2 regions of the Candidatus Planktophila sulfonica genome follow, and region 1 is predicted to be linked to the other one. Evidence: riboswitches for the same ligand, from Rfam matches in the RefSeq annotation. Region 1 holds a riboswitch; the other holds the start of a gene.
What was found. Region 1 has a riboswitch for S-adenosylmethionine ahead of A1sIA56_RS05760 (ABC transporter ATP-binding protein). Riboswitches for the same ligand answer to the same signal wherever they lie in the genome.
Positions count from the first base shown of each region.

Region 2: it holds a riboswitch for S-adenosylmethionine, as region 1 does, so the genes downstream of both, metX (homoserine O-acetyltransferase MetX) here and A1sIA56_RS05760 (ABC transporter ATP-binding protein) in region 1, are expected to answer to the same signal.

Region 1 is NZ_CP016773.1:1,122,189-1,138,461, forward strand. It holds gene A1sIA56_RS05745 (FUSC family protein) at 1-1,106, opposite strand, end outside; gene A1sIA56_RS05750 (ABC transporter permease) at 1,125-1,880, opposite strand; gene A1sIA56_RS05755 (aliphatic sulfonate ABC transporter substrate-binding protein) at 1,892-2,872, opposite strand; gene A1sIA56_RS05760 (ABC transporter ATP-binding protein) at 2,911-3,687, opposite strand; SAM riboswitch class I at 3,694-3,781, opposite strand; gene A1sIA56_RS05765 (O-acetylhomoserine aminocarboxypropyltransferase/cysteine synthase family protein) at 3,897-5,207, shown strand; gene A1sIA56_RS05770 (CoA-binding protein) at 5,207-5,695, shown strand; gene A1sIA56_RS05775 (carbohydrate ABC transporter permease) at 5,720-6,607, opposite strand; gene A1sIA56_RS05780 (carbohydrate ABC transporter permease) at 6,604-7,515, opposite strand; gene A1sIA56_RS05785 (ABC transporter substrate-binding protein) at 7,568-8,878, opposite strand; gene msrB (peptide-methionine (R)-S-oxide reductase MsrB) at 9,027-9,428, opposite strand; gene A1sIA56_RS05795 (SDR family NAD(P)-dependent oxidoreductase) at 9,456-10,190, opposite strand; gene A1sIA56_RS05800 (enolase C-terminal domain-like protein) at 10,190-11,488, opposite strand; gene A1sIA56_RS05805 (aldo/keto reductase) at 11,555-12,532, shown strand; gene A1sIA56_RS05810 (L-rhamnose mutarotase) at 12,529-12,858, shown strand; gene A1sIA56_RS05815 (fumarylacetoacetate hydrolase family protein) at 12,871-13,713, shown strand; gene A1sIA56_RS05820 (2-hydroxyacid dehydrogenase) at 13,720-14,622, shown strand; gene A1sIA56_RS05825 (amidohydrolase family protein) at 14,632-15,483, shown strand; gene A1sIA56_RS05830 (ABC transporter substrate-binding protein) at 15,589-16,273, shown strand, end outside.
Region 2 is NZ_CP016773.1:463,728-480,000, forward strand. It holds gene ribB (3,4-dihydroxy-2-butanone-4-phosphate synthase) at 1-929, shown strand, start outside; gene ribH (6,7-dimethyl-8-ribityllumazine synthase) at 929-1,384, shown strand; gene A1sIA56_RS02350 (DUF1349 domain-containing protein) at 1,393-1,968, shown strand; gene A1sIA56_RS02355 (dioxygenase family protein) at 1,980-2,753, opposite strand; gene A1sIA56_RS02360 (ATP-dependent DNA helicase) at 2,817-4,814, shown strand; gene A1sIA56_RS02365 (TetR/AcrR family transcriptional regulator) at 4,819-5,400, shown strand; gene A1sIA56_RS02370 (hypothetical protein) at 5,393-6,373, opposite strand; gene A1sIA56_RS02375 (hypothetical protein) at 6,395-6,886, opposite strand; gene A1sIA56_RS02380 (heme/hemin ABC transporter substrate-binding protein) at 6,974-7,891, shown strand; gene A1sIA56_RS02385 (FecCD family ABC transporter permease) at 7,888-8,862, shown strand; gene A1sIA56_RS02390 (ABC transporter ATP-binding protein) at 8,853-9,470, shown strand; gene A1sIA56_RS02395 (NUDIX hydrolase) at 9,429-9,896, opposite strand; gene A1sIA56_RS02400 (hypothetical protein) at 9,967-10,722, shown strand; gene A1sIA56_RS02405 (DUF4192 domain-containing protein) at 10,719-11,711, shown strand; SAM riboswitch class IV at 11,722-11,837, shown strand; gene metX (homoserine O-acetyltransferase MetX) at 11,848-12,945, shown strand; gene A1sIA56_RS02415 (RNA polymerase sigma factor) at 13,343-14,962, shown strand; gene A1sIA56_RS02420 (CDGSH iron-sulfur domain-containing protein) at 14,980-15,168, shown strand; gene A1sIA56_RS02425 (DUF7455 domain-containing protein) at 15,169-15,378, opposite strand; gene A1sIA56_RS02430 (DNA gyrase/topoisomerase IV subunit B) at 15,566-16,273, shown strand, end outside.

The DNA of each region.
Region 1 (16,273 bases):
ACTTCCAAAACCTTCATCTTGGCAGGTTCATCAGGAGTAATGACATCTTTGAGCGCCGGTGAATTCTGATCTAGCGAATCTGCGATTATCCCAATATTGGCAACGATGGAAAGTCCACGGACAATCTGCTCTTGATCAACATCCTTACCATCTTCAATCAAGGTCTCAGCAAGTGCGGATCCAGCCTCACGAGCATCATCTGTTGGAGATGATGAGAAATCGTTGATGTCATCTGGCAAATCGACATGAGCTGAAATTGCATAGCTAGCTGCCGAAAGGGCGACTGCGATTTGTTTCTTCGTAGAATCGGCAATACCTCCTTCAACGGCAGAATCAAAAAGTGTTCGCGCAATTGTGCGGACTTGAACGAGAGTATGTTCTGTTGCGATTCCTTCGATATACATCTCTTCTGCAATATCTTTTTCAGCAGTTGGAAACCAACGAGCATGGCTGCGTGCTTCAACTGATTGTGCACGAATCGCAGGAATTTCTTCAACAAGCAAACGAGCTTTCGCCAACCAGTTGCCAGCTTCCTTCTGTGTGTATCCTGCTGCCACGCCTTCAGACATCTGGGCAAGTAGCTCCGCCGCTTTCTGCGAAACTTCCTTGATTTGAATTCGCGCGCGATCAATCGGTGTATTTGGCACCGAGAAATACGAAAAGAAGATTGCTACAGCAGCGCCAATAAGCGTTGAACCCAAACGGTGAGTTGCTGTGGTCTGCGAAATACCAGGGCCGATAACAATCAGCGCTGTAACCGGGACGTTTACGGAGGCAACTTCACCGAGATGCAAGGCACGAGCAACTACAGCACAGAGAATGATTGTTGTAGCAATAGCTAGAAAACCAAAATTAAATAGTGAGACGGCAAGAAGGGCGGTTCCGGCACCGATCGCAGTTCCAATGATTTGACCGAAGCCTTCGCGGATAGATTTGTGTAGAGATATGCGAATACTGAGAGTAGAAACAATTGCTGCCACAACGCCGCCGCCTTCGACGACAGAATCACCGATAAACCAAGCGACGCCGCCAGATAATCCAGCAACGGCAATCTGGCGGACCCATTGTCTGCGGTCCGTGAATAATTTAATAAAACGCTTAAACATTGAGAGTGAGTTTACGCTCTACTTGTTCCAGGCGAGGACTCTCTTCTCGATAGTCGCGAGAATTAAATCTGAAGTCTTTCCCAAAATTGCTAGTGCAAGGATTGAGAAAATCACTATGTCGGTTCGTGCAGAAGCTTGGCTATCCACCAAGAGGAAGCCAAGGCCCTTGGCGCTTGCAATCAATTCTGCGGCAACTAAGAAGAGCCAGCTCTGAGCCAATCCAAGTCGAAGACCAGAAAAGATTTGTGGGGCTGCGGCTGGAAGATAGATTCCTTTAATGATTGCCCATCGCTTGAGGCCATATGCGCGGCCAACTTCCACGAGGTGTCGATCAACGTTCTTAATTCCGGAAACAACTGTTGTAAAGACAGGGAAGAAAGCACCGATTGCAATCAGCGTTAGTTTCGAACCTTCACCAATTCCAATCCAGATAATGAGGAGAGGTACCCAAGCAAGAGATGGCACTGCACGAATTGCCTGTAGTAATGGCGTAACTAGTCGATTAACAACTTTATTAAGTCCTGCAGCTGATCCAAGTATTAATGCGATGAGGGTTCCAAAGAAATATCCAAGAGCTACACGTTGAAGGCTGGCGCTGATATTGAGCCAGAGTTGATCGCGCTCATCGAGCTCTGTGATTACTTTAAAGACAGAAGAAGGCTTGGGAAGCTCACTCTCGGCGAAAGAACCATTGCTGCTGAAGTAGATCCAGGCACCAAATAGCGCAATCGGGAGAATGAGTCCCAGAAGGAAGTTCCCAAGCCGTCTCTGCATTTAATTAGCCTTTACTTCTTGAGCGCAGCGAATGCGAAAGAGGTGTCGTAGAGAGTGCTTAGCGCTGTCGTTGCATCTGACTGGGATCGAACTTGAGCTTCGTTAACCAAAATTGGCTGGATCGCCGCAAGTACACCTGACTGAAGTGCACCTGGTACCAATGGAACATTCACCTTCGTGCGACCGTTGAGAACTGTCTTGGCAACATCGAGATCGATCTTGGCCGATGTTGCAAGGATCTGTGCTGCCTTGTCAGGGTTTGCCTGAATCCAGGCGCGAGCCTTCTGGTAATTCTTAAGAACGGTCACAGTGATATCTCTATTTGACTTCAAGAAATCTTCACGTGCGCTGATGATTCCCCAAGTATTAAGAGCCTTGTTTTCATAGATGATCTTGCTTCCATCAACTTTTACAGACTGTGAAGTAATTGGATCAAGACCTGACCAGACATCTACGTCGCCACGGAGAAGTGCTGCTTTGCCGTCAGCATGAGCCAAGTTCACGATAGTGACATCTTTAAATGGATCTAGCTTCTTCGCAGTAAGTACCTGTAGCAAGAAGAAGTAAGGATCTGTTCCTTTTTGCGCAGCAATTTTCTTCCCCTTCAACTGTGAAGGAGTGATCTTTGAGCCCTTTGCAACAACGAGCGCGGCCCAGTTTGGCTGGCTAAAGACAGCGACTGATTTAATCGCAACGCCATTTGCGCGAGCAACGTAGGCAGCAACGCCAGCAGATGAACCAATCTGAATCGCATTTGCATTGAGGTTCTGGATTGCAGCAGCAGATCCTGCTGAATAGACCCAGTTAACCTTTGTATCAATCTTCTTAAGGTCTGTTTCTAGCCAACCTTGATCCTTGATGACAAGGCTGAGAGGGTTCCAGTTGGCGTAATCAAGATTGAGCGTGCGTTCTGCTGCCTGTGCAGGAGCTGCCGAAATACCGAGAGCGACTAGGGCTCCGACGATTACTGAAATAACAATATTCTTTTTCATTTTTGTTGTGCCTTTCGGATAAGTATTTCTAAGTTTGTTTAAGCGTGGATTCCGAAGATGGAATAGAGCTCTGTGCGAACTGAGGCCACTGACGCGTCTTTGCGATCTCGTGGGTGTGGAAGATTTAATTCAAATGTGCGCTTGATGCCTTGGCCACGTTCACCTAATACAACAATCCGGTCCGCGAGATAAAGAGCCTCATCAATATCGTGAGTAACAAGAACGATAGTTACTCCGGTTGTCGCAACAAGTTGTGACAAGAGGTCCTGCATCTGCAATCTGGTGAGTGCATCTAGTGCTGCTAGTGGCTCATCGAGCAGAAGTACTTGTGGCTCAGAGATCAATGCTCGGGATAGAGCGGCACGTTGTGCCATTCCTCCAGATACCTGTCGCGGCAGACATGCTGCGAAATCTCCGAGGCCAACTTCTGCAAGAAGTTGAAGCGCTTTTCCGTTGTCCTTACGCCCTCTTAAACCAAGCTCAACATTTTCTACGATGGTGCGCCATGGAAGGAGCCGAGGCTCTTGAAATACGATCGAACATCGATCATCGAGGCCAACAATTTTTCTTTCGTCAATTGTTACCTCGCCACTGGTTGGAACTTCAAGGCCAGCAATTAATCGCAGAAGAGTTGACTTGCCGCAGCCACTTGGGCCGAGCAACGCCACGATCTCTCCAGATTTGATCTCAAGGTTTACATCCTTGATTACAGAGAGTTCTTTGCCTTTGCGAGTAAATGACTTTGAAAGTTTCTTTAATGAAACGTTTGCAGCATCGGTTTTATGTATAACTGATTCTGCCAATGTAGAACTCATACTTCCCCCTCATCGTTACTAGCATTAGCACCGTTTTGGTTATCGGTTGCTGCGACTTCACTGAGCTAGTTCTCTCAGTCGCTCTTGATGTGAGGCAAAAATTAGCGTTTAATAGGCACAATTGCAAATTTACGAAACAGAGTTGTTGCGAAATGATTGCAGAAACCAAAGCACGGCATCAACCAATTTTTTGAACGGGAGAAGTTCTAATGTCAGAACGCCAATGGGGTTTTAAGACCCGCTCACTGCATGCAGGCTCATCTCCTGATCCACAGACCGGTGCTCGCGCCGTTCCGATTTATCAAACTTCGGCTTTCGTATTTGAGAACACTGAAGATGCCGGCAATCTCTTTGCTCTTCAAAAGTACGGCAACATCTATAGCCGCATCGGTAATCCAACAGTTGCAGCATTTGAAGAGAAGATTGCAAGCCTTGAAGGCGGCATTGGCGCTGTCGCAACAGCGTCAGGCATGTCTGCGCAGTTCTTAGTTTTCGCTGCGCTCCTTGAAGCAGGCGATCATGTGGTCTCAACTTCTGCCCTCTACGGCGGAACTGTTACGCAGCTCGATGTCACACTTCGTCGCTTTGGAGTCAATACTGATTTTGTAGTCAGCGATAAGCCTGAAGATTTCGCTGTGAAGATCACGGATAAGACAAAATTTATTTATGCCGAGATGGTTTCAAACCCTGCATCAATGGTTGCCGATATCGAAGGACTTGCAAAGATTGCACATGATGCGGGTCTTCCACTTGTTATTGATTCAACATGTGCGACACCTTATTTGGCGCGACCAATCGAATACGGCGCAGATATTGTCATTCACTCAGCTACGAAGTTCCTTGGCGGCCATGGCACCACACTCGGTGGCGTAATTGTCGATGCCGGTAAATTCAATTGGGGTAATGGCAAGTTCCCTTCAATGGTTGCACCTGTTGCTTCTTACGGTGGAGTCTCATGGTGGGAGAACTTTGGTGAATATGGATTCCTCACCAAGATTCGCTCTGAACAACTTCGTGACATAGGTCCTGTTTTGGCTCCGCATTCTGCATTCCTTCTTATCCAAGGAGTAGAAACACTTTCACAGCGCATGGCAGACCATGTGAAGAATGCAAAAGCTGTTGCCGAGTACTTGGATACTGATTCTCGCGTTGAGTGGGTTAAATATTCAGGGTTGAAGAGCCACCCACATTTCGCTCGTGCACAGAAGTATTTGCCTGAAGGACCTGGCGCGGTCTTCTCATTTGGCGTCAAGGGATCTGAAGGAAAATCAGGTCGAGAAGCAGGCGAGAAGTTCATCAACTCTGTGAAGCTTGCTAGCCACCTCGCAAATATCGGCGATGTCCGCACTTTGGTCATTCACCCAGCAAGTACAACGCACCGCCAGTTAACAGATGAGCAGTTAATCGAAGCTGGAGTTCCTCAGGATCTGGTGCGCATCAGCGTTGGAATTGAAGATATCGAAGACATCTTGTGGGATCTAGATCAGGCTCTCACCGCAGCGACAGGACGTGGCCGCTAATGACATGGACCGAACCATCTGCGCGTCAGCGCCTCGAGATGATGAAGAGTGCCAAGACCGTTGCAATCGTTGGAGCTTCAGATAACGCAGCACGTGCAAGTTACTTTGTCTCTACGTATTTGATGTCGAGCTCGCACTTCAAGCTTTTCTTTGTTAACCCACGACTTGAGACTCTCCTTGGACAGCCCGTGTACAAATCGCTGGCAGATATCCCTGAACACGTAGATATCGTCGACGTCTTCCGCAAGCCAGCAGATTGCATGGGAATTCTCGAAGAAGCAATTGCAATTAAGGCGACCACCTTGTGGCTACAACTTGGAATTACAGTTCCTGAAGTTGCTGAGGCGGGAGATAAAGCTGGAATCAATGTCGTCATGAACCGCTGCCTCAAAATCGAACATGCTCGTTTTCATGGCGGCCTTCATCTTGCTGGCTTCAATACAGGCGTTATTTCTTCGCAGCGAAATGCAAAAAAGGGCGAGAATTAATCTCGCCCTTTTGAGTTAAAGCTTTTATCCCTTTGTAGATCCTAGGGTTAAACCTGCGATGAATTGCTTACGCAATATGAAGAACATAATCACAGTAGGCGCGGCCGCAATGATTGCTCCGGCTGCCAACAAGTTGAAGTCTGTGACGTACTGACCCTGCAAGCGGCGAAGTGCTGAAGTGATTGGGCGCTTAGAGTCATCTGACATCAATACCAGCGCCCAGAAGAATTCGTTATAAATCCAAGTAGTCATGAGCACGCTGAGAGCAGCCAACGCTGGGCGCAATAGCGGCAAGATGACGTTGAAGTAGTGGCGGAATACGTTGGCGCCATCGATAGTTGCTGATTCAGAAATTTCCTTCGGAATGGTCTTCATGTAAGAAGAGAGAACGAAGGTTGCGAAGCCAACCTGGAATCCGACGTGGACCAGAATCAAGCCACCGTAGTTGTTGTACAGCAAGTTACGGTTACCAAATAGTTCGCCCACCCAGATAAACATCCAGAAGACTGGGATGTAGGTAAGAACGATCGGAAGCATATTTCCGGCTGTGAAGAGCAGGAGAAGTGTGAGATTAAATTTATATTGGTAGCGAGTTACAACGAAGGCAACGAGTGAACCGAAGAACAAGGTCAAGATCACTGATGGAACTGTCACGATAAGTGAGTTCAGTAGGTACTTACCAATTTCCATTTCTTGTATGGCGTTGACGTAATTATCAAAAGTAAGCCGACGTGGCCACGAGAAAATACCGTAGGAGATGATTTCGTTGTAAGGACGAAGAGATGTCCAGACAGTCCAGAGGATTGGGAAGATCCAGACGAAAGCGAAAATTCCGATGAAGATTGAGATAAAGGTGTCTTTACGCTTCTGGCTATTGCGATACTGCTCGCTCTGAACTACACCGGTGCTCATTTGAGATCCTCTTTAAAGCTAATTCGAAGATAGGTAATGATTGGGACGATGCAGAGCAGGAGAAGGATTACCGCGTAGGCAGCGCCCTTCATAGAGATTCCCTGTCCAGCGAAGTTCTGGAAAACCAAGAGGTTGAGCAATGGGAAGATGGTTGGGCTTCCGTAGATGATGTAAACCAAGTCGAATGCTCGGAGAGATTCGATCAAGGTAATGACCACGATGATGATGTTTACAGGCTGCATCGTTGGCAAAATGATCTTGCGGAAGATCTGCCATTCTGTTGCGCCATCGATAGCTGCAGCTTCTTTGAGCGCTGGATCAACAGATTTCAGACCTGATAAATAGAGAAGCATGATGTAGCCAATATGTCGCCACGATGCGATTCCAAGGATGACCCAAGTATTGATTTTGGGGTCGCCATAGATAGATATTGCATTTCCAATATCGCGACCCATAAGGCCCTGTACAAAACCACCTGGTTGCAACATGAAGTTCCAGATGATTCCGATGACGGCTAGTGAGAGAACTACAGGTAAGTAATAAATTGATTCGTAAAAAGCGTGACCCTTGATGCCGCGATCAATCTGATACGCCAACATGATTCCTAGAGGTGTTGCAATCAGCACGAAGAATGCGAGCCAAATTCCGTTGTTCTTCAGCGCCTGATAAAAAAGTGGGTTATTTACAAAAATATTCTTATAGTTCTGAATTCCAGCCCACTGAATATCCTTAAGGCGGATTCCGTTCCAATATGTAAACGAGAGAATAATCGTTACAACTGCTGGTACCCAGAGAAGAATAATTTGGAGAAGTGTTGGAATTCCAACAAATGTCGCGAGTGTAAAGCGATCTGTCTTGGAAAGAGTACGGCGGCTACGATTTTTTTTATCCGTAGCCGCCGTCTTCATGTCTTTAACTTACAATAGATTTAACTAATTAACAACTGAAGTTATTAATTAATTAGTTCTTTGGAAGTGCATCCCATTGTGCTTGTACGTTCTCGAGGATCTTGTTGATATCTGAAGGCTTCTTGATGAAGCTTTGGATAGCTGGACCAACAACTGGACCAGCAAAGTCTCCACGAGCATCGCGATCCAAGAAGAACATGATGTTCTTCGCTGAACCGAGAACAGCAAGCTTCTGCTTGTTGAATGCATCGTATGAAGAAGTATCAAATGACTTCGATACATAAATATTTGTATCTCCAGCCTTGATTGCTTCCTTAATACCTTCTGGTGAAGCCCAGAATTCAGCAAGAGCCTTACCGCCCGCTACGTTCTTACCGTTTGCAGCAACTGAAATACCATCAAGTGGTGCATCAATTGTGTCGATACCGAACTTAGGGTTGATTTCTGGGAATGGAACGACCCATAGATCGTCGTAATCTGCCTGTGACTTCGCCTTGAAGTCGTTAGCAAACCATGAACCCATCATCATTGCGCCTGTCTTCTTCTGGAGAAGAAGATCGCGCATGCCGTCCCATGAAATATCCATGACGTTTTCGTTCATGAATGGGATGAGCTGTGCGAAGTACTTGAATGTTTCCTTTGTGCGAGCATCTGTCCACTTTGCGCGACCGTTAAGAAGGTCGATGTGGTACTTGTAGCCGTTTACACGTGCGTTAAGGATGTCGAATGTACCCATTGCTTCCCAGCCGCCCTTTGCGCCGAGTGAGTATCCAACAAGACCCTTCTTCTGTGTAAGAGTCATCAACTTAACGAAGTCATCCCAGGTATCAATCTTTTCTGGGTTCATTCCAATTTCCTTAACCATTGACTTGCGGTAGTGCAAAGCCCATGGGTAGTAAGTTGTTGGAAGGATGTAAGGCTTCTTTGATACTGGGCTTGTTGCACCCTTGATTGCAGCTGTTGGAAGTGATGTCTTCAAACGGTTGATTTCACGTGTGAGATCAGCAAGAAGGCCCCTTTCACCGAAGTGGTTTGAGCGGTATCCAGCCATCCAACCGAATGCATCATCAGGTGATCCCTGCATGATCTGTGCGAAGTTATTCTGGAAGTCATCTGAGTTGACTTGCTGAGCAACAACCTTTGCACCGGTCTTCTTTGTGAAGGCATCGTTTACAGCCTTAGCAATCTTGTCTCCTGTTGCACCACCGCCACGTGTTGTCCACTTGACTGTGCTGCCCTTCAATCTTGTCGCTGCGCTTGCAGACTCTGCTGTGAGTGCGCTACCGGTTGCAAGTGCTGCTCCACCGATTGCTGCGCCCTTGAGTACTGAGCGGCGAGAAACTACGTTCTTCTCTTCTGACATTTTCGTCCTTTTCTCTAAGGTTGAAATTTCAACGAGCCTCGATTTATGAGGGTGCACAAATCTTCGACGTGCTGAATCTAGGGGTAGCAGGGGTGTTGAACCTAGGAAGTTCGGGTAACGAATTGGTAAAGATTGAAGGGGGTGGGGGTTAGGCCGGCTTCTCTTCTAGGTATAAAGCCACGGAATTGATACACCAACGCTCATCAGTTGGGACGTCATAACCCTCGCCAGAGAAGACATGGCCAAGGTGAGAATCGCACTTTGAGCAGCGAACTTCGGTTCGGATTCGTGGCGCGAGAGAGCGATCTTCAATCAGCTTTACGGCATCGCCCGCAGTTGGGGCGTAGAAAGATGGCCATCCGCATCCAGAGTGAAATTTTGTTTCAGATTTGAACAGTTCATTGCCACATGCCTTGCAACGATAACTTCCGACTTTATCTGTGTCCGTGTATTCACCTGTGAATGGTCGCTCTGTTGCACCTTCGCGCAGGACGGAATAAGAAAGTGGATCTAGTCGAGCCTTGAGCTCGTCTTCATTAATTTCACTCATGATGGCCGAATCGTATCGCGAAAGAAACTAACGCGGAATTCGAAGGCCCTGCATACCGCCATCGACGGCGAGCGAGGTTGCTGTGGTTGAACCCTGCAAAGGACTTGCAAGATAGCAAAGAGCGCGAGCAACTTCATCAGCGCTGACAAGTCGTCCTAGTGGTTGACGAGCTTCAAGTGCTTTGCGCTCTGCTTCTGGATCCGCGGCCTGTGCCAATAAACGTTGCACCCACGGAGTATCTGCAGTCCCTGGATTTACACAGTTCACGCGAATTCCTTCGGCAACATAATCATTTGCCATCGCCATCGTTAGTGAAAGTACTGCGCCCTTTGTCGAGCTATAAAGCGCGCGCTTTGGAATACCTGCAGTTGCAGCAACTGAACAGACGTTAACGATTGATGCGCACTTGCTCTTGCGAAGAAGCGGAAGTGAATATCGCGCTGTGCGAACAATTCCTACAACGTTGATATTCATGACCTTGTTCCACTCGTCAGATGGATTGGCCTCAACATTGCCTACAGCGCTAATTGCAGCGCTATTGATCAGAATGTCTAGTTGTGAAATCTTGGCAAAGGCAGCTTCGACTGATGCATCATCGCTGACATCGCATTGAATCCACTGACCGACACCAGCAAGACCGCCTTCAGCAATATCTAAACCAAAAACAGTGGCTCCACCATCAGCAAGCATCTTCGCAGTTGCGAGTCCGATACCAGAACCGGCGCCGGTTACAGCTGCAGTAAGACCTTTGAATTCAGACATTAAGCGTTTGCCCATTCTTTTCCATGTGGGAATGTGAAGTCAGCAATTGACTGTGCATGCATTTCTCCGCCGGTGCCTGGATCAACGGGAGGCATGTAATACGCATTCTGAATATTTGTTGGGACAACAAAGTGTTCGTGCAAGTGATCGACGAATTCGACAACACGTCCATCATGATGACCTGTCACAGCAACTGCATCAAACATTGCAAGGTGCTGAACGAGTTCGCAGAGACCGACTCCGCCTGCGTGAGGACAGACAGGGACTCCAAACTTTGCAGCCATCAAGATGTTGGCAATGTTCTCGTTAACGCCAGCAACACGAGTTGCATCAATCTGCATAAATGAGAATGACTTCGCCTGAAGCATCTGCTTAAAGAGAATGCGGTTCATTCCGTGCTCACCAGTTGCAACACGAACTGGAGCAATCGCCTTTGCAATTGCTGCATGGCCAAGAACATCATCTGGGTTAGTTGGTTCTTCAACCCAGTGAAGGTTTACATCGCCAATTCCCTTAATCCATTCGATTGCTTGGTTTACATCCCATACCTGGTTTGCATCGATAGCAATCTTGATATCTGGGCCGACAGCTTCGCGTGCAAGACGAAGACGTCGCTTGTCATCTTCAAGAGATCCGCCACACTTCAATTTAATAAGTGTGTAGCCGTCAGCAACTGCTTCCTTTGCAAGGCGGACCATCTTCTCGTCGCTATATCCGAGCCATCCTGGAGTAGTTGTATATGCAGGAAGTCCTTCAGCGCGAAGCTTTGCTTCATTTGCAGCGCGCTGTGGTTCAGCTTTGCGAAGAATTTCAAGTGCTTCAGCTGGAGTAAGCGCATCAGTGATGTAACGGAAATCTACGAGTTCAACAATCTGCTCTGGTGTCAGATCAGAGAGGAACTTCCAGAGTGGCTTCTTTGCCTGCTTTGTAACGAGATCCCATGCAGCGTTAACAACTGCACCGGCAGCCATTTGAGTAACGCCCTTTTCTGGTCCGAGCCAGCGAATCTGTGAATCGCGAACCAAGCTACGAGCGAAGTCGCCCATGCTGGTTGCGAGATCTGCAACATCGCGACCAACTGCGTAAGGAGCAAGCTGCGCAATCATGTCGCACTGCAAATCATTTCCGCGGCCGCAAGTAAAGACAAAGCCGTGACCTTGCAGCGAAGGGTCATCAGTTTCAAGGATGAGAAGAGCGGCCGAATAATCTGGTTCCTTATTCATTGCATCGGAACCGTCGAGACCACGTGAAGTTGGGAATCGAACATCTACAGTTTTAAATCCAGTTACCTTAGGCATGACATCCCTTTACTTGTTTGAAAACTGACTCTTCGCTTGAACTACAAAATCATATATGATGAATTTATGGCGCGATATAGCGAAAAAGTTAAATTAAAGCGTTCAAATCTTGAAGTAACTCGCATGGGGTTAGGTACTGCCCCTCTCGGTGGATTATTTAAATCTGTTACCGATGAAGATGGCGAAGACCTTCTCAATACTGCTCTCGATCTCGGTATCAACTACTTCGACACTGCGCCGCAATATGGCCATGGAGTCGCTGAAATGCGCGTAGGTAAGGCGCTCCAAAAGACTTCCAAACCTTTTGTTATCGAGACCAAAGTTGGTCGTGTTCTTCGCCATGTTGAAGGCGTCGAACCAGAGCAATGGTTCCCAGATGCACCGCGAAATATTGTCCCTATCTATGACTATTCCAAAGATGGAATCAAGCAAGCATTTGAAGAGAGCCTCGAGCGATTAGGGCTTCCACATATCGATATTGTCTTGATGCACGATGCTGAGGATTACATCAAAGAGGCAACAGAGAATGCATTTCCTGTTCTAGCCGATCTTCGTTCACAAGGCCTGATTAAAGCTATTGGCCTCGGCATGAACTATGTAGAACCAGCCCTTGAAATCATGAAGGGAACAGATCTCGATATCGCACTTATTGCCGGCCGATTTACTCTGCTTGATCAAGTCGCACAGAATGAACTCTTTCCATACGCGCTCAAAAATAGTATTGATATCTCTATGGGCGGAGTTCTTAACTCTGGCGTCCTGGCTAATCCAGTTGCTGGTGCTACATATAACTATCTTCCTGCCTCTGATGAAATCATCGCTCGCGCCAAGGCAATCTGCGATTTCCTAAAAGAGCGCGATGTACCGCTACTTGCTGCAGCGCTGCAATATCCATTGCGCCACCCAGCTGTAACAACTGTCATTGTTGGTCCACGCACCTGCAATGAGCTCGAAGTAAATATCGAAAACTTTGAGCACAAACTTCCGGATAATCTCTGGACCGAACTTGAAGATGCAGGCTTGATTGCGAAGTTGGCTGTATGACCATCAAGCGCATCGGCCAAGTAATCGGCATTAAGCCAGAAGAAATTGCAGAGTACGAACGCATTCACGAAAATATCTGGCCAACTGTTGCAGCAACGCTCAAGCGTGCCAATATCCAGAATTATTCAATTTTCCGTTACGAGAATTTGCTCTTCGCATATATGGAGTACACAGGCACGGATTACGAAGCAGATATGGCTCTCATTGCCGCAGATCCTGAGACCCAGAATTGGTGGAAGATCACTGCTCCGATGCAGGTACAGGTTTCCGAAGCGCGCGATGGCGAGTGGTGGCATACCCTTCACCAGAACTTCCACCTCGACTAACGAAGGATTGCAATGAAATTCTCAGTACTTAAAACAAAAGATTCTCAGTACCAGTTTGCAGTCACCGTTAATGGAGTACACAAATCAATAGATGGGCTTCCAACTCTGACAGAAGCTATGCATCTCACTCTCGAAGAACTCAAGGCACGTACTGCTAGCGCAGGTGCTGAAGTATCCGGAGAACTTGCAGCACCTATCGCCTTTGAAATTGAACTCTGGGGCGCAGGCGTTACCTACCTTCGTTCACGAGATGCACGTAAAGAAGAGAGCGGCGTCCCAGACGTTTATCAACGTGTCTATGAAGCAGATCGCCCAGAGCTATTCTTCAAATCAACTGCTGTGCGTGCTCGTGGAACTGCTGCGCCAATCGGTATTCGTTACGACTCTGAAGCCTCAGTTCCAGAACCAGAAGTAGCTATCTATATAAATAAGCATCGCGAAATTATTGGTTACGCCATCTGTAACGATGTCACTGCTCGTTCTATAGAAGGCGAGAACCCGCTCTACCTTTCTCAAGCAAAGATCTACATTGGCTCAACTGCGATTGGCCCAGATATCACTCCCGCTTGGCTGGCTCCTGCTGCTAAAGAGATGAGCATCAAGGCGAAGATTCTTCGTGGATCTACCTTGGTCTGGGAGGCAGAGACATCTCTTGGTGCACTTAATCGCACACTTGAAGATCTCGTTGATTACGTCTTTAGATGCCAAGACTTCCCACACGGTCTCATTCTTTCGACAGGAACTGGAATCGTTCCACCGTTGGATATCGCACTCGCTGCCGGAGATATCGTCGAAATCGATGTTGCAGGCGTTGGAGTTCTTTCAAACCCAGTCGTAGTTATTCCTGAAAGGTAAGTAACAGTGTCAACGGTGAAGGTATGGACTCAATGGTCTGACCTCGTTGCGCCACCAGGAATTACCTTGCTCTCCCCCGAGAACTTTCCACTTGATTCATCTGATCTATCGGAAATTGATTTCTACGTACCTCTTTATATGGGTGGCGCTAAAGCGCTTTCCTATGCGGCCCAAATGCCTAACCTCAAGACCTTGCAGATGCTCAATGCAGGATATGACGATGCACTCGCCTATCTGCGACCAGGAATCACACTCTGCAATGCTCGCGGCGTCCATGATGCTTCCACTGCAGAGCTCGCAGTCGGTTTAGCAATCTCTTCCCGTCGCGGATTTCCAGAATTTATGCGCGAGCAGATAGCAGGCAACTGGAGTCACCATCGAACCGCTGCGCTTTCAGATAGCAAAATCGGAATTGTTGGATTCGGTTCTATTGGAAAAAAGATTGCCCAGAATCTTTCTGGCTTTGAAGTATCCATCACCGCTTTTACGCAATCGGGCCGCGATGGTTCACTCACTATTGATCAGCTAGATAGCCATCTGCCGAATTTAGATATCGTGATTTTAATTCTTCCGCTATCTGATTCTTCACGCCATCTCTTCGACGCTGAAAGACTTTCCAAGATGAAGGATGGGGCGCTACTCATCAACGTTGCTCGCGGTCCTGTAGTAGATACAGGTGCCCTCGTTAAGGAACTTAACTCAGGACGCATCTTTGCCGCTCTCGATGTGACAGACCCAGAGCCACTTCCATCTGGTCATCCGCTCTGGAGCGCGAAGAATGTACAGATAGTTCCTCATATTGGTGGAAATTCGGAAGCTTTTGAACCTCGCGGACGAGCGCTGATTGAATCTCAGCTCAAGCTCCTTGCAGCGGGAAAACCTCTTGAACATGTTGTCGCGCAAGGTTAATTTGCAACCATGAGAATCGATTCACACCACCACCTATGGGATTTATCTAATCGTCCGCAAGAGTGGATGGTAGGCGATGGCATGGATCCTGTCCGTCGCAACTTTCTCGCCGATGATCTACGTAGTGCGATATCTGGAACCAGAATTGAAAAAACAATCCTTGTTCATGCAACAACTACCAACGATGAAACGTATGAACTCTTAGCGCTTGCAGAAACTGACCCAACAATTGTTGGCGTGGTTGGCTGGCTGCAAATTGATTCGCCTGATGCAATCGCAGATTGTGAAAAATACTTGCAAGCACCGGGCGCCAGCTACCTCAAAGGTATCCGCGATGTCGCACAAGATCTTCCGGATTCTAACTATCTAGCAAAGCCACAGTCGATTGCCACTGTGCAACAACTCGGCAAGATGGGTTTGACCTACGACATTCTTACCAAGACCCCAGAACTCAAAGCTGCTATTGAATTAGTGAAGGCTTGCCCTGATGTGCAATTTGTTCTCGACCACATTTCTAAGCCTTATATTGCAAAAGAAGAAATCGAACCCTGGAAATCTCTGATCTCAGAACTTGCTGCTTTCGAAAATGTCTCCTGCAAGATTTCCGGAATGGTGACAGAAGCAAAGTGGAACACTTGGCAGACTAGTGACTTCGCCCCATACGTCGATCACATCATCACTAGCTTCACCCCACAGCGTCTGATGTTCGGCTCGGACTGGCCGGTCGCCCTATTGGCCGCCTCTAGTTATTCAGAGGTGGTTCACCTAGCCGAGAGCCTGACAGCAAAGTTTTCGGAAACGGAAAATGAACTTTTCTGGCTAGAAAATGCGATTTCTGCATACAAGATAACGAAGCTGTAACGATTGGCTTTACCGCTCGGTAAATACCCCCTTCCTATTGAGTGCTACCTCTTGCGGACATAAGATTCCCACACAGCAATTCGGCTGCTTTTGAAGGAGATATAAATGAAGAAAGGTCTAATGACAGTTGCTGCAGTTGCAGCACTGGCGCTAGTAGCTGGAACAACAGGTCCAGTAGCTGCAGCAGATAAGACTCTCAAGATCGAATTGATCTCAAAGGGCGAAACACACCAATTTTGGCAGGCAGTAAAGAAGGGTGCTGAAGATCAGGCTAAGAAGATGAATGCAGAAATTCACTTCGTTGGTCCAGCAGCAGAAACAATGATCGATAAGCAGCTTGAAATGCTTGATGCAGCAATTGCACTTAAGCCAGATGCAATCGGTTACGCAGCACTTGGTACAACACAGTCACTTCCAAAGCTCAAGGCAGCTAAGGCAGCAGGCATTCCTGTGTACATGTTCGATACAGCTGCAAGCTGTGAAGGTGGAGTTCCTGCACTAGGACCAAACTCTGACTGCGCACTTGGCGTTGCATACACAAACTCAACAGCTGCTGGCGCACTCGCTGCAGACTGGATGGCTAAGTTGGTTGGTAACAAGGGTAAGGTTTTGGTTGTCGGTCACTCACAGACAAACCAGACAGGTATCGACCGTGCAAACGGATTTATCAACCGCATCAAGGCTAAGTACAAGGGCATCAAGCTCCTTACACCTCAGTACGCTGAAGGTGGAGATGCTCTCAAGGCACAGGAAATCGTTAGCGCATCACTCGTTGCTAACAAGGACCTCA
Region 2 (16,273 bases), 660 kb from region 1:
TCACAACGGGCGTCAGTGCAGTAGAACGCACCAAGACAATTTGCGCCCTCGGTTGTGCAACATCACGTGCCACAGATTTCATTCGCCCAGGCCATATCTACCCACTCATTGCACATAAAGATGGTTTGGCAGCACGTGGGGGACATACCGAAGCAGGAATCGCACTTGCTGAACTCACTGGCTCGTACCCAGCAGCCCTGCTCTCTGAAATTGTTGCCGAAGATGGATCGATGGCACGTGGTGAAACTCTGCAAGCATTTGCTGCACAACACCAAATCCCGATTATTTCTATCGCAGAAATTAAGAGGCACCAGGAATCACTTGCTCCGGTTGCTCGTGTTTCTACATACCCGACTCATGAATTCGAGTGGGTTCCTGTGCAGTTACGTGATGCCGAATGGGATCTTGCAACGTACCCATCACTGAAACACCGCGAGCAAGTAGTGATGCGTTTCTGTACCGAAGATAAGGTGCCGATGGTCCGAATTCACTCGGAATGCTTTACAGGAGACGTTGTTCATTCGCAGCGTTGTGATTGCGGACAACAACTCGATGCATCTATTGCAGCAATCGAAGCCTATGGCTGTGGCTACATCATCTATATTCGCGACCACGAAGGCCGCGGCATTGGACTAACTGAAAAGCTCAAGGCATATATCTTGCAGAATGAAGGCCTCGATACCGTCGATGCTAATCTCAAATTAGGCCATGTAGTTGATTCACGTGATTGGTCTGAGGCCATTGCAATCTTAAAGAACTTGGGCGTATCAGCAATAAAGCTATTGACTAACAATCCTGAAAAGGTGAAAGCTGTCGCCGAAAGCGGAATAGCTTGCGAGCAGGTTTCTTTAAGCGTTGAACCTAATGAATTTAATAAGAAGTACCTAGCAACTAAGGCAGAGCGCCTTGGTCACACTGGAGGAAAATAATGGCCGGCCACGCACCCGAAATCGCAGTACCGAAATTTCCTAAGGCAAAGGTCGCCATCATTTCTTCTTCATGGCACCTCGATATCTGTAACGACCTCATCGCTGGCGCAACTCGCGCACTAGAAGCTGCAGAAGTTAAGAAGATCAAAGTTGTCTACGTACCTGGCTCATTTGAGATTCCGCTGGCCGCACAGAAGATGTTTGAAAAGGGTTATGACGCAGTAGTTGCTGTGGGCCTAGTCCTTAAGGGTGAAACACCACATTTTGATTACGTCTGCCAAGGCGTTACACAAGGTGTTGTCGATGCTCAACTGAAGTGGTCGAAGCCAATCGGTTACGGCGTATTGATGTGTAACGACCTTGATCAAGCAATCGCACGTTCTGGCCGTCCCGGAAGTAAAGAAGATAAGGGATACGACAGCGCCATTGCTGCCCTTGCTTTGATGGGTCTTTAATTCTCCTCATGAAGAACGTCGCATGGAATGAAGGCAGCTGGACTCGTGAACCTGTCTCGCAATCACAAGAGGGCGCTCTTCTCACAGTAGAAGCAGCTGCTGAAAGCGATTGGTGGCGCACTACTTCCTACGGCTTTATCCATGATGACGGCCACGCCCTCGTTAAAGAATTTCCCAACGAATCAGCGATCGAAGTGACATTCGTTTTAAATTACACCGAACAATTCGACCAAGCTGGAATTTTTATTACTGCAGATAGCGAAAACTGGATTAAGGCAGGCGTTGAATTCTGCGATGGTTTTCCTCAGGTCGGAGCAGTTGTTACGCAGAAGAACTCAGATTGGTCGGTAGCTCCTGTTGCTGAATGGATGAATAAAGAGGTAACTATTCGCGTCAGTCGTTCAGGGGATGCAGTCACTGTCCGAGCGGGAATTAACAATGATTTACGCCTAGTTCGCGTGGCTCCTCTTGATCCATCGCGTACATGGAAGGCAGGCCCAATGTTCTGTGCACCAACGCGAGCCGGGTTGAAGGTAAGTTTCACAAAGTGGTCTGAAGGACCAGCTGATTCAGATCTGCACTAATTTATTTAAAATTAGGCAACGAGCAGCGAACGCTTAGAAAGCCCCATCCAAAAACCCTCAATCAAAGTCTCTGGAATTGCATCGGCTTGCGTTGCCGCGCCAAGAGTTACAAATAACGGAGTGAAGTGCTCAACGGTTGGGTGGGCATAGTTCACAGCTGGCGCTAAATCCTTATAAGAAGCGAGCATGTCTACATCACCGCGAGAAAGTGCATCAGCGGCCCACTGATCAAAGTCTGATGACCAGCCCGGAGCCTTGGCATCAATCGACCAATCGCGAAGGAATGGAAGTCCGTGAGTCATAAAACCTGAACCGACAATCAATACGCCTTCTTCGCGCAATGGGCGAAGACGCTTTCCAAGTTCAATGAGCTTTCCAGGATCCGATGTCGGCATAGACATCTGTAGAACAGGAATATCTGCATCGGGATACATGATGCGAAGTGGAACCCAAGCGCCATGATCAAGGCCGCGACGAGATTCGTGAAGCGGTTCGTTGTCAGGCATCATCGCGGCAATGCGTGCAGCAAGTGCTGATGCATCAGGAGTTTCGTATGTCATCTCATAGAACTTTTGAGCAAAACCACCGAAGTCATAGACAAGGGGAGTGCCGGCGACAGGAGAGGTAATTGAGATGGGTGCGGATTCCCAATGTGCTGAGACAATCAGAATCGCCTTTGGCTTCTCAAACTTCTTGGTGATTTCAGCGATTTCAGAGGACCAGACAGGATCATCGAGCAGCAACGGTGCGCCGTGGCCGATGTAGAGAGCTGGCATCTGTGTCATACATGCAGGCTACACCTAAGTAGTTGAAATTTCAACTACATCTCAACCTAGTAAGGTGCACCCATGAGCGATCTATCGGCACAGGTGCGTAGCGCACTCGATGCTGCGGTCACCGCAATTGGTGGATCTGCTCGTGAAGGCCAGATCGAAATGGCTGAGGCAGTTGCCAATGCAATGACTGATCGACATCACTTGATGGTCCAGGCAGGTACAGGAACCGGAAAGTCACTTGCCTACTTAGTTCCGGCTTTAGTGCATGGCCGTAAAGTCTTAGTCGCAACAGCAACTCTTGCGCTGCAACGCCAGCTAGTAGAACGCGATTTACCGGCTGTTGTTCCAGCACTTGAAAAAGCTTTAGGTCGCGACATCACGTATGCAATTTACAAGGGCGTAGGAAACTATGTCTGTCTGCAGAAGATGAATGCAGATGAGCCTGACCCTGATGGCGAGCTTTTGCTCGAGGCTTCATATCTAGAGAAAGATGCAAAGCGTCTGATTGCATGGGCGAAGACTCCTGGAGTTTCGGGAGATCGTGATGATGCTCCAGAAGTAGATCGCAGAGTATGGGCAGCCAACTCTTTATCGGGGCGCGAATGTGTGGGCGCTGATTCATGTGCGTGGGGAGCCCAGTGCTTTGCAGCGAAGGCGAAGGCGAAGGCGCAAGATGCTGATGTTGTCGTTACTAACCACACCTTGCTCGCAATTGAGATCGTTGATTCGCATCCCATCTTGCCTGAACGCGATGCGGTGATTCTGGATGAAGCGCACGAATTTATGGATCGCACGACGCAAGCAGTTACCGAAGAGCTAACATCTGGTCGCGTTCAACGCGCAGCTGCAATGGCCCGTAAGTACATGCCTGGCAAGCCATCGGATGCCTTTACCAATGCAGCAGATAGCTTTCATGATGCGATGGCTGATTACGGCGAAGATGTAAAGGGCGATTTCTCGGCGCAAGGAAGACTCGAAGAGATTCCAATGTCACTGGAAGCACCGATTCGTAAGGTGAAAGAAGCAGCTTCTGCGCTGGTGCAGTTGATTAATGCTGATGACGAAATTATTGATCCTGATGAGAATGCTGAGCGTGCTCGTGTTAAGGGCGCGGTCCAAGAGATTGCAACAACAGCAGGCAAGTTGCTCAAGATGGGTAACGAGCATGTGCTCTGGTACGAGCCAACGTTTTCAACTCTGCACTTGGCGCCACTTTCGGTTTCGCATGTTTTACGTAGCAATCTGCTGACGCAAAACCCAGTGATTGCAACGTCTGCAACGCTGACAGTTGGAAATAATTTCGATGCGATGGCGCGCAGCATTGGTTTCGTTGTCGGTTCTGACTCTGATGAAGAGATCAAACCTGGCGAGATAGACCCAGCAAATTTACAGATGCTCGATGTGGGATCTCCTTTTGATTTCGCTAATCAAGGCGTTCTCTATATGCCTAAGCATCTTCCTGAACCAGGCCGTGATGGTCCAAGCCAAGAGGTATTAGATGAACTGGGCGAACTGATTGATGCAGCTGGCGGCCGCACATTAGCTCTCTTTAGTTCATGGCGCGGAGTCGAGGCAGCCGATGCTCATCTGCGCAAAGTATTGGTGGACCTACCGATTTCAATCATTACCCAAAAACGTGGCGATGCAGTGGGTCCATTGGTAGAACGTTTCGCTAAAGATGAAACATCAATCTTGCTCGGCACAATGTCTTTATGGCAGGGCGTCGATGTTCCCGGAAACTCGTGCATCTTGGTCGCTATCGATCGCATTCCTTTCCCGCGTCCTGATGAACCAGTGATGTCTGCCCGTTCTTCCTTAGCCGATGCATCAGGTGGAAGTGGATTTATGCAGGTATCAGTTCCGCGCGCAGCGCTGTTATTGGCGCAAGGTACGGGGCGATTGATTCGCAGTATTGATGATCGTGGGGTCGTGGCAATTCTTGATTCACGCATTGTGACAAAGCGCTACGGAAGTGTCCTACTTAACTCGATGCCGCCCCTATGGCGCACTAGCGATGGGGCGGTAGTACGAGATTCACTGCGCAGACTTGCGAGCAGCGTGGAAGACTAGGGGAATGCCGAGAATTTCGACCACATCGCTTGCGCAGCACCGAGACTGGCGTCGCAACCAGCTCATCGAAGCTGCAGCAGCGATAGCTCTCGAATCTGGCGGAGAAGCAGTCACTGTTGCTGCAGTTGCGCAACGTGCCGGACTTTCGCGAACTTCTGTCTACGAGTATTTCGCCAGCAGCTCAGATCTCATCGCAGATCTCATCATCGATGAACTTCAGACTTTTTCACTTACTCTCGAAGAAGCGATTGCTGGGATTTCTGAACCAACTGATGCAATCGAACAATGGATTACGACTTCACTTATTTATGTTGCAGATGGCAGACATCTCTTGGCAAAGGCACTGAACTCAACTCAGCTGCCGCAAGAAAGAAGTGCCGCGATTGGTACAGCTCACCGCCGCTTGCTCTCTTCCCTTACTCAGAACCTACAGGGTTTAGGTGTTACCGATATCCATCAGGCGCTTTCGCTTATTCAAGCTGCCACGGATGTTGCGACAAAGCGCATTGAAAGCGGAAACGATGCAGAATCAGAGATCTCGATGACCTCACGATTCTGCATCGCTGGAATCCGCGCCCTTATTTAATAGGGATTGAGATAGTTAGATCCAAAGCTTGCCAGGTATCTGCCTTTGCTCCGGCTGTTGCGCTTAAGTTGCACTTTCCAGATTTCTTTGCGCTCACAAGATTTCCTTCAACGGCGCAGCTCTTATTCAAAGACTTGTAGGTGATGGTGCTACCGAAGTTTGTCTCTAGAGGAAGCGCCTTTGTTCCGTTCTTTTTAATGGACTTTGTCATGCCAACGATCTTCTGAGTTCCTGGCACCAAGATGAACGGGAAGTTTCCAGTTGCTGCAGCTGTCGTTGCATTTCCTGCAGTCGAATATCCAAGTGCACATTGGCCTTTACCCTTGAGTGCAGTGAAGATTCCATTAGAAAATGTGCAATCAGGTGTGAGTGATGTGAAGTTGACCGCGAGCCCTGACTTTGCAGTGGCAACAATCTTTGCCTCTGCGCGATATGCCAAGTTACGTGGAACGTTGCGCACTAGCGGAGTTCCATTCAGAGTGACGGTGATTTCATCAGCTGCAAGTACAGGTGCTGCTGCCCCCATAGCAAAAGTCATCGGGTAGAACTTATCTTCCGAGAAATCTGTTGGAGCTGTGTGGTCAAAGCGGAAGAAGAGCCCACATTGCGCTGTAGTGCAATCTACGGTGACACCTTTACCGGTGATTGAGCTGGCGACCTTCAAAGCAATTGGGCCTGTTGGGCTTGTAGTTCCTGGTCCACCCGCTGCGGTTACCCATAACTGAATGGTGTCACTACACGTTACTGGGCGCGCTGTTCCGACGGGTGCGATGCACTGCTGAATATAGAGTCCAGCTTTTGTAGGGAATTTAGTGAAGCCACCGTTGATGGTTGCTCCTGCTGGATCAAGATTTGTCAGCGGGCTGCTTGCGAATGCAAATGTTTCAGCCTGCGCTGGGGTAACCATCGAAGCTGGGGCAATCAATCCAATGGCAAGGGCAAGGGCGATAGCTCTTTTACGTCGTGACAACATTTCTTCTCCTTAAGTAGTTTCTTACTTTGAAATTGTTATTGGAATAAAGAGATCTTGAGAACGATCTCCTTCGTGTAGATGATCTGATCTCACGGTGATTGCACATGTAACTTTGGTGCAATCAAATTTGCCTATCTTCTTGGTAACGGTAACTTTCTGAGAGAAGCGACCCCCAGGAATAAATGGAGTAGCTAGCCCTTTGCCGTATGTCGGAGCGTTGGAAGATATCCAGTGAGAAACACCTTGAGTGCCTGATTTATCTGCGCCGCCTCCACAAGGTGAAGGTGCAACACCTTTCTTTGGCTGTACGCAGTAGGCAAGATAGATCCCGATGGTTTCATCGAAACCTTTCCCTGTAACTCGAATATCTGATCCTGCTTTAACAGTGGTGTTCTTGATGCTGATGCTCTGGCCTTGCGCACCTGTAGCAGTTGCAGCCGCCCAAGAGGCAGTGTTTGAGAGCATGGAGATTCCCAGTGCCATCAAGGCCATCAGCGACGCTTGCATCTTCATATGGCCAAAATCTTAAAGTTCGCTTGATCCAGCGTTATCCGACAAGACCAGCAGACGTGTCGGAAAGAAATTTGAGAGGATATATCCATGCGTGCCAGAGCCAAGATTTCGTTGATTTCTGTTGCCACTATCACGCTCTTACTTCTCTCTGGTTGCGCGTCGCAAGAGAGCGCAGTTCTTGAAATCTCCTCGGCAAAAGCAGTAAATGTCTCCACAACGCAAGCGCCTCAAGTAACTCGAGTCATCGCGCTGGCCAATGGTTCGGCTGAAATAATTGCATCCCTAGGTTTTATGTCGATTCTCATCGGTCGAGATATTGCAAGTACCGATAATCAGTTGCGCGATATTCCGATTGTTACTTCCGGACATCAAGTAGTCGCTGAGAAAATCATTGCTCTTAATCCGCAGTTAGTAATCATTGATAAATCAACTGGTCCAGCATCTGCACTAGCAGCGCTTAGGAGCGCTGGCATTGCAGTGGTTCAAACCCCTGAAGCCTGGACCCTTGCCGACATTCCATTAAAGGTCACGCGTATTGCCCAAGCGATTGGTGCTCCACAAAGCGGTGAAGCTCTCAATCGTGCGATGGCTCGCACTCTCGAAATCTCTACGCAGAGCAAAGTGAAGAAGAGAATTGCCTTTCTCTATCTCAGAGGCGGAAGCGCCATATACCTGATTGGCGGAAAAGAATCGGGTGCGGATTCACTGATCCAAGCGATTGGCTCAATCGATGTCGGAGCCGAAAAGTTCTCGAATCCTTTTACTGCAATGACAAGTGAATCAATACTTTCACTCAACCCAGAAATCATTCTTGTCATGAGCAAAGGGCTTGATTCGGTTGGGGGAGTAGATGGCTTGCTGGCGCTGCCCGGCATTGCGCAGACAGATGCTGGTGAAAATAGACGAGTGATTGCTGTCGACGATTCGCTTTTGCTCTCATTTGGTCCGCGCACTCCAAATCTGATTAATCGCTTAGCAACAGCGGTGCAGAAGGTGGCGCCATGATTAAGCGGTTAGCGCCTCTCGTACTAGCTGTTCCGTTTCTCTCGATGTTCGCACTTTCTGTTGGGGCCGCTGATGTAATTGATATCTGGCGATACATCTTTAATCCATTTCTTGATACACAATCACCATCACATCAAATCATCTGGGAGATCCGCGCCCCACGTGTGGCAGCTGCGCTTTTAGTTGGAGCAGCACTTGGAATTGCTGGTTCGCTCGCTCAAAGTTCAACAAATAACCCGCTCGCCGATCCTGCGATTCTCGGTACATCTGCCGGTGCTTCACTCGGCGTCCTTCTCGGCGTCCTTCTCAACGTTGTCACTATCGGATCATTGGGATCAGTTATCTGCGCAGCAGTTGGCGCACTGGCTGCGACGCTGCTTACATTCTCTTTAGCAAGATCAGCTCTCTCCTTGATCACCATTGGAATCGGTGTCTCAGCAATTCTCAACGCCATTGTCGGTCTGACCATTACTGCAATTAGTCGTCCGGATGCGCGTTCCATTTCATTCTGGTCCTTTGGTTCGCTCTCATTGGTGACAGGCAAGAATTTGGTGATACTCACACCGATCCTTGTTGCGGGCGCGCTCTTTGCCTGGAAGATGGCGCCACGATTGGATTTACTCTCACTTGGAGATTCATCCGTTCGCCACATGGGATTTAACGCATACCGAATCCGTCTTGCCACATTTGCAGTTCTAGCAACTCTCGTCGCTGTCACTGTTTCAACCGTTGGTTCAGTCGCTTTTCTAGCACTTGCGGCTCCACATATTGCTCGCTACTTACATGGTCCAAGAAATCGAAACTTAGTTATCTTTGCCGGACTTATAGGCGCACTAATCTTATTAATCGCCGACACCGCTGCGCGCGCACTCATTCCACCTTTCGAACTTCCAATCGGTTTACTCACCTCATTAATTGGCGCGCCCATCCTGATTGCCACGCTTAAGAAAAGCGGCGATATATGGCGCTAGTAAAGATTGAAAACGTCTCTATAGAACGTGGAGCTCGTGTTGTAGTGCGCGACTTCAGCGCAACTTTAGAACCCGGGAAAATCACTGCAATTATCGGCCCCAATGGAAGTGGTAAGAGTTCGCTACTCGGTGCAATTGCAGGTGACCTTCCATTAATCGCGGGCAATATCTACTTTGGTGATAGAAATCTGTGCGAGCTTTCAGATGCCGAGCAGGCAAAGATTCGCAGCGTCGTGCAACAAAATCGTAATTATTGGCTTTCATACACCGCTCGTGAAGTGATCGAAATGGGCCAGAGCGGTGAAGCGCTTCTGAAGGTAGATGAAGTGATGCTTGCCTTAGAAATTAATCACTATGCCGATCAGAGAGTTACAACTCTTTCAGGAGGTGAGGCGCAACGTATTGAGATTGCCCGGGCGCTTATTCGCGATAGCGAGGTCTACCTCTTCGATGAACCACTTTCAGCGCAAGATAGCGCGAGTAAAGTCCGCATCATTAACTATTTAAAGCAATTACGCGATGCTGGAAAGACCGTTGTGGTGATTGCTCATATCGATAGAGAAGCTTTAACGTGGTGCGATCAAGTCATCAACACATTGGCGAATTAACGGCCACGTTTTTGCAAAGCTGGGATGTAGCGGTAGTCGCGTGACATCATCAAATTTCACCCAGCGCACTTCATGAGATTCATCGTTTAATTCGTGGCCCTCTAGATTCTCGTTGGCGAAGGCGATAACGGTTGAGTAGCTCCAACCTTCGTGATCATCAGTAAAGGTATGAACGGGCTGCAAATCTTCAGGTTTGATACCGGTCTCTTCAACTGCTTCTCGGATAGCGCCTTCAATAATTGTTTCGTGCGAATCGCGAGCACCGCCTGGAATTCCCCAGGTATCGCCGTTATGCACCCATGGTGCTCGATGCTGCAAGAAGACTGAACCATCGCGAATAATCAAAAGGCCTGCTGCGCCGTGCTTGCCCCAATGTTTTGAGCCGCATGCACATTCGATCCAGCCATCACCATCGCGCGCAGTCATACTCCTAGAGTATCCACAGTTCGTAGTTTTTGAACTTTAAAGCGGTACACGCGCACTTACCCTCCCGCGCATGAAGAAGTTAATTGCGTTCTCATTAATCCTTACATCTATTGCACTTCCCGCACATGCCACAGATTGCATAGAAAAGGCATGCATTGATGTCTATACCCAAGATGGAAAGATCATCATCGAGGGGCGAAAGGGAAGTGGTCTGCCTGAGAAGAAGGCAGTGGCACCAGCGCCTGTGAAGACTCGCAAAGCGATTGTGCGAAAGCCAGTTGCGCCAAAGCCAAAGGTGACAGGAAGTGCAAAGCCCAAAGTAATTACGTCAACGAAGAAGCCAGTGGTGCGAAAGAAACCCACGCCATCAGCTACTGCAAGTGCAACATCGCTGAGCGACAAGTTAGTTGAAATCCTGCCAAGTGCCGGAATCGCATATTCACCTTCTTTTCAGCCACTGATCAAAGTTCCAGTCTTCTTCTGGAGCGATATTCCTGAAGTCATCACAAAGAAGATTGAGATTGTTGGCGAGGTAGTCGATGTAAAGCTCAAACCAACCTTTCTCTGGCATTACGGAGATGGCGTTGTATTTGTAACGCGAAAAGTTGGCGCTCCTTATCCCGAAGGCGAAATCCAACATACCTATTCCAATCCGGGCCATTACTTAATTCAACTTATAACGCGGTGGGAAGGCAGCTTCACCATCAGCGGAGTCACCGCGCAAATTCCAGGAAAGATCGACACCGTCTCCATTCTTCCCATCACCGTAGTTGCAGCACCTACTCGTTTTACTCCACCCGTTCTCTATAAGAAAGGCAGACCATGACAACCCTTACTTCCCCTCACGATCTACTTGCCGCAATTCCATTTCTTATCGGCTACCACCCAGATCGTTCTCTCGTCCTTGTTTCACTGAAGAACGAAACAATTGGTATGGCGATGCGCGTTGATTTACCGAGCGATATTGCACCTGAAAGCTATGACTTACTTGCTTCCCACTTAGTGCGCGAAGAAGCCGATGGGGCATTTATCGTTGCTTATAGCGGTGAATCCGAAAGCGATGCCGAAAGCGCTGTTATCAATACTTCTGCGGCTCTTATCCGCGCGGGCCTGGATATCAAGGAATCCCTGGTCGTTCGCAATAACCGATTCCGTTCGATGCTCTGCACAGATCTGACATGTTGCCCGCCTGAAGGAAGTGAAATTCCTGACCTCGATACTTCACGAATTGCTGCCGAACATGTCATCGCAGGACACCCGATGCCGTACGAATCAGTTGAAGGTCTTGTGCAATCCATCGCTGCCGTTCCGTCTTCGTTTGAACTGAGTTGGCAGGATGAAGTACTGGCCTTCATCGTTTCCAGTGATGCTGAAGAACTCAATGATTTACAGCGCGATGGTGCAACGGCGATTATTGATTTGGCGGGCGAATACCGAGAAGGGCGAGGCGCCGAAGATCGTGAATTAGTAGCTCGGGTTATTGGTCGTATGAGCGATATTCAAGTGCGCGACTTTGCGCTAGGTTCACATTCTGAAGAGAGCGCCGATCATTACTGGTCGATGTGGCATCAACTTCTGCGCATCGCACCCCGTGGCTTTGTTGCTCCCATTGCTTCTCTCTTTGCGGCGATGGCGTACGAGCGCGGAGAAGGAGCGTTGGCACATAAGGCGCTCGACCGGGCGCTCGATGATGATGACCAGTACTCCTTAGCCCTCCTTCTGCGACGAGTCTTCACTGCAGGCTGGCCACCTCACTCATTTACGGCGATGCGGGCTGAACTTCACCCCAAAGTGGTGGCGACAATCTTCGGGTAATATTTACACCGGTCACGAGTTCTCATCGATAGCCCCGGCTGATGAGACGGCAACCCTCCACCGCGGTGGGGTGCTCCGGGTGACGACCAGGCAGGTGCGTGTAATGCGCAGTTGCAAGTGCGTGAAGGATTTTTCTATGAGCAGAACACCTAACTTCGATGTCACCGGTGCGTGGCTTGAGGGCGATGACCCAGGCGATCGTGAGTTCGTCAAGATTGGTTTCTTACTTCTTGAAAATGGCGAGACCTTGCCAGATATCACTATCGCGTATCAAACATGGGGAACTCTCAACGCAGATAAATCCAATGCAATCTTAATTAACCATGCGATGACCGGTTGGTCTGATGTCACAGGGTGGTGGCCACAGATGGTTGGTCCTGGTCTTCCTTTTGATACAGATAAATACTTCATCGTCTGTCCCAATGTCATTGGTGGTTGCCAAGGATCTACTGGTCCTTCAAGTATTGCTCCCGATGGAAAACGTTACGGTTCACGCTTTCCCATCATCACGATTCGCGACATGGTCAACGCCGAAGTTGCCTTCAGTAATGCACTTGGAATTGATAAGTATCTATTGGCAGTTGGTCCATCTCTTGGTGGAATGCGTTCGCTGGAATGGGCTGTCCAACTTCCAGATCGCGTCGGTGCAATCTGCACCATCGGTTCATCAGCTGTTGCCACAGGAGACCAAATCGGCACAGCTTCGATTCAAATTCGTGCCATCAAAGCGGACCCACATTTCAATGATGGCGATTACTACGAGCAAGAGCGCGGACCAATCGATGGCATGGGAATTGCCCGCCGCATCGCGCACCTGACCTATCGCACCGAATCTGAGATGGATGTTCGCTTTGGCCGCCAGCTTCAGGGAGATGAGACCGGCCGTTACGCCGTTGAGTCATACCTGGACCACCAGGCGACAAAGCTGGCCAAGAGATTTGATGCCAATACCTATATCGCTCTGACTGATGCGATGAACTCACATGACATCGGCCGCGACCGCGGAGGAGTGGCAGCAGCCCTTGAAGCCATCACAGTTCCGGTCGTTGTGGTCTCGATTGATACCGATCGCCTCTTCCCACCTCGACTTCAGGTTGAGATATCTGAGCTAGTTCCGACTGCAGATGCGCCAATAACCATCAGTTCTGACTTTGGACACGATGGATTCTTAGTTGAGGCAGAGGCGATGGGCGATGCGATTCGGCACGCCTTGAAGGTTGCGGGTACAATATAGGTATTGCTTCGAGAAGTTCGAAGAAAACAACCAAAGGACAATTGTGGCTGTATTTAGTGCGCTCAAAAACAAGGCAAAGGGCAAGAAAGCTGCAGCAAAGCCAGCAGCAAAGAAGGCCGTAGCTAAGAAAGCTCCTGCAAAGAAGGCGGCACCTGTTAAAAAGGTCGTTGCAAAGAAAGCAGTTGCGAAGAAGGCAGCGCCAGCTAAGAAGGCAGCACCGGTTAAGAAGGTTGCACCAGCAAAGCCAGTCAAGATTGAACTGAAGAAAGATCTCTCTGCCAAGGAAGTACAACAACTCGTTGATTTGAAGAACGCAGTTGCGCGCCAGAAAGAGATCATTGAAACTCTTGCAGCGAGCGGAATTGATAATTACCGCAAGGCAGTGAAGAAAGAATTTATGGCGCTCGCTCTTGAAGCACGCCAGCTCGACATTGAAATTCCAGAAGCAACTGAGAAGGCACGAAAGGCCGGACTTGGCGCACCAAGCCGCATCTTGTCGAAGGCACAGCTTGCTCTCATTGCACCGAAGGAAGAGCCAAAGCCAGCCGCAGAAAAGGGCGGCAAGGCTGCAGTTGTTCTCGATGAAGATGGCAATGAAATCGTTGTCGAAGAAGTCGAGCTCGAAGATGTAGAAACACTTATCGCTGAAGCTGCTGAAATCATTGATGCAGAGGCAGATGGAAAAGATCAGCCACGCGTCGTCACTCTCTCAGATGAGACAAAGAATGAAGAAGGTTCATTTACCCTTCTTGATACCGATGCAGATGATGAAGAAGAAGATAAGAACGAGCGCGAAAAGCATAAGAAGGATCTCAAGAATGTAAACCTCGTTCTTGAAGCAATCAACGGCAAGATTCAGGGCGTTGAAGTCGCTCCTAAGCACAATATTGATCAGGCTGATGCAAAGGCTCTGACCTTCAAGCAGATCCAACAGCAATTTGCGATGAATACCTTCAATGAGAAATCAGCGAAGATGATTGCAGAAGCTGTAAACCAGGGTTACCTCAAGAACCTTGAAGATTTGCAGTACTTCTTCAACGAGCAGGCCCGATTTATTCAGATTGAAATCAAGCGCCTCCCACCAGAACAGACTGTTCTTACAGCAGGTGCAACAGCTGACCCAGTTAAGGATTACCTCAAGCAGATCGGTCGCGTAGCACTTCTTAACGCAGAGCTTGAAGTAGAACTTGCTACACGCGTTGAAGCTGGCCTCTTTGCTGAAGAAGCGCTGAAGAACACTAAGAAGATTGATAAGAAGCTTAAGCGCGAGCTCGAGTGGATCGTTGAAGATGGAAAGCGCGCAAAGAACCACTTGCTCGAAGCAAACCTTCGTCTCGTTGTCTCTCTTGCAAAGCGCTACACAGGTCGCGGAATGTTGTTCCTCGACTTGATCCAAGAAGGAAACCTCGGTCTTATCCGTGCTGTCGAGAAGTTCGACTACACAAAGGGCTATAAGTTCTCGACATACGCAACATGGTGGATCCGTCAGGCAATCACCCGCGCGATGGCAGACCAGGCTCGCACAATCCGTATTCCTGTTCACATGGTTGAAGTCATCAACAAGCTTGCACGCGTGCAGCGCCAGATGCTGCAAGACCTAGGTCGCGAACCAACACCTGAAGAGCTCGCTAAGGAGCTCGATATGACACCTGAAAAGGTTGTCGAAGTTCAGAAGTACGGTCGCGAACCAATCTCGCTTCACACACCACTTGGTGAAGAAGGCGACTCCGAATTCGGTGATTTGATTGAAGACTCTGAAGCTGTAAAGCCAGAAGAATCAGTGACATTCACGATCTTGCAGGAGCAGTTGATGCAGGTTCTCGGTGGGCTCACCAACCGTGAGGCTGATGTGATCAAGGCTCGTTACGGACTTACAGATGGTCAGCCAAAGACCCTTGATGAGATCGGCAAAGTTCACGGCGTAACCCGCGAACGTATTCGTCAGATCGAATCAAAGACAATGTCGAAGCTGCGCCACCCTTCACGTTCGCAGTCATTGCGCGATTACCTCGATTAAAAAGATCGGTTTTCGCAATGTCTGATGCAAAGGCTTTTATCAACCCTAAGAGCGGATCTATTCGCATCACAGGAGTTGTCGATATCGTCGATGCAGATGGCAATGTGATTGAAACTATCGAGAATCCAAAGTTCTGCGGTTGTGGTCAATCAAAAGAAAAACCCTTATGCGATGGTTCGCATAAGGGCCTTCGTAAAGAAGAGTAATTACTTAACTTCAACCAACTTCTCTGACTCGTCCTGAATCTTTGCAGCGACAGTCTTAAGCTTTTCGGCATATTCCTTGCCATGATGTGCGCAGAACATGAGTTCGCCACCAGTTACCAAAATCGCACGCACGTAAGCCTGTGCGCCACAACGATCGCATCGATCGAGGGCATTTAGAGGTGTGGATTCGAGGATTACTTGCTCGGTCATCGCGCTCTCCGTTTCGCTTCAGTCTTGCCTTGGTCTGTGGGAAGTTCTGTACATCTATGGAACATCATGCCAGTTCTCTTTATTCCCCGCTCGGTAAAAAGATTCGAATATTGTGTGAAATATCGATTTTCTTGAGATATCTCACCCTAATTAATCAATATATGAGACCTTCGGCGCGCTTAACCAGATGCGAACCATTCGCTGGCTAACCTTTGCCACCGTGGCAGATGAATTGAACTTCGACGTAGCGGCGGACTCTAAGGATTCCTATACCGCCAAAGACTTAGCTGTCCTCGAAGGTCTCGATGCCGTTCGTAAGCGCCCAGGTATGTATATCGGTTCAACCGATTCCCGCGGCCTTCAGCACTGTCTCTGGGAAATTATTGATAACTCTGTCGATGAATCCTTGGCAGGTCATTGCAAGAAGATCGAGATTAATCTTGAAGCCGATGGCTCTGTAGAAGTTCACGATGATGGCCGCGGTATTCCTGTCGATAAGGAACCAAAGACTGGCCTTACCGGCGTTGAAGTTGTTATGACCAAGCTCCACGCAGGTGGAAAGTTCGGTGGCGGTTCATATGCTGCCTCCGGCGGTCTCCACGGTGTGGGTGCATCCGTTGTAAACGCACTTGCAGAACGCCTTGATGTTGAAGTCGACCGTAACGGCAAGATTTACTGGATGTCATTTAAGCGCGGCGTCGCTGGCGTATTCGATGGCGATGGACCAAAGGCTGAATTCACGCCGCAATCAGGTCTTCGCACTATCGGCAAGATTTCTGCAAAGGTAACTGGAACACGCACTAAGTGGTGGTCAGATCGTCAGATCTTCCTGAAGGATGCTGAACTCGATCTTGAAGATATTTACGCACGAGCACGCCAAACATCATTCTTGGTC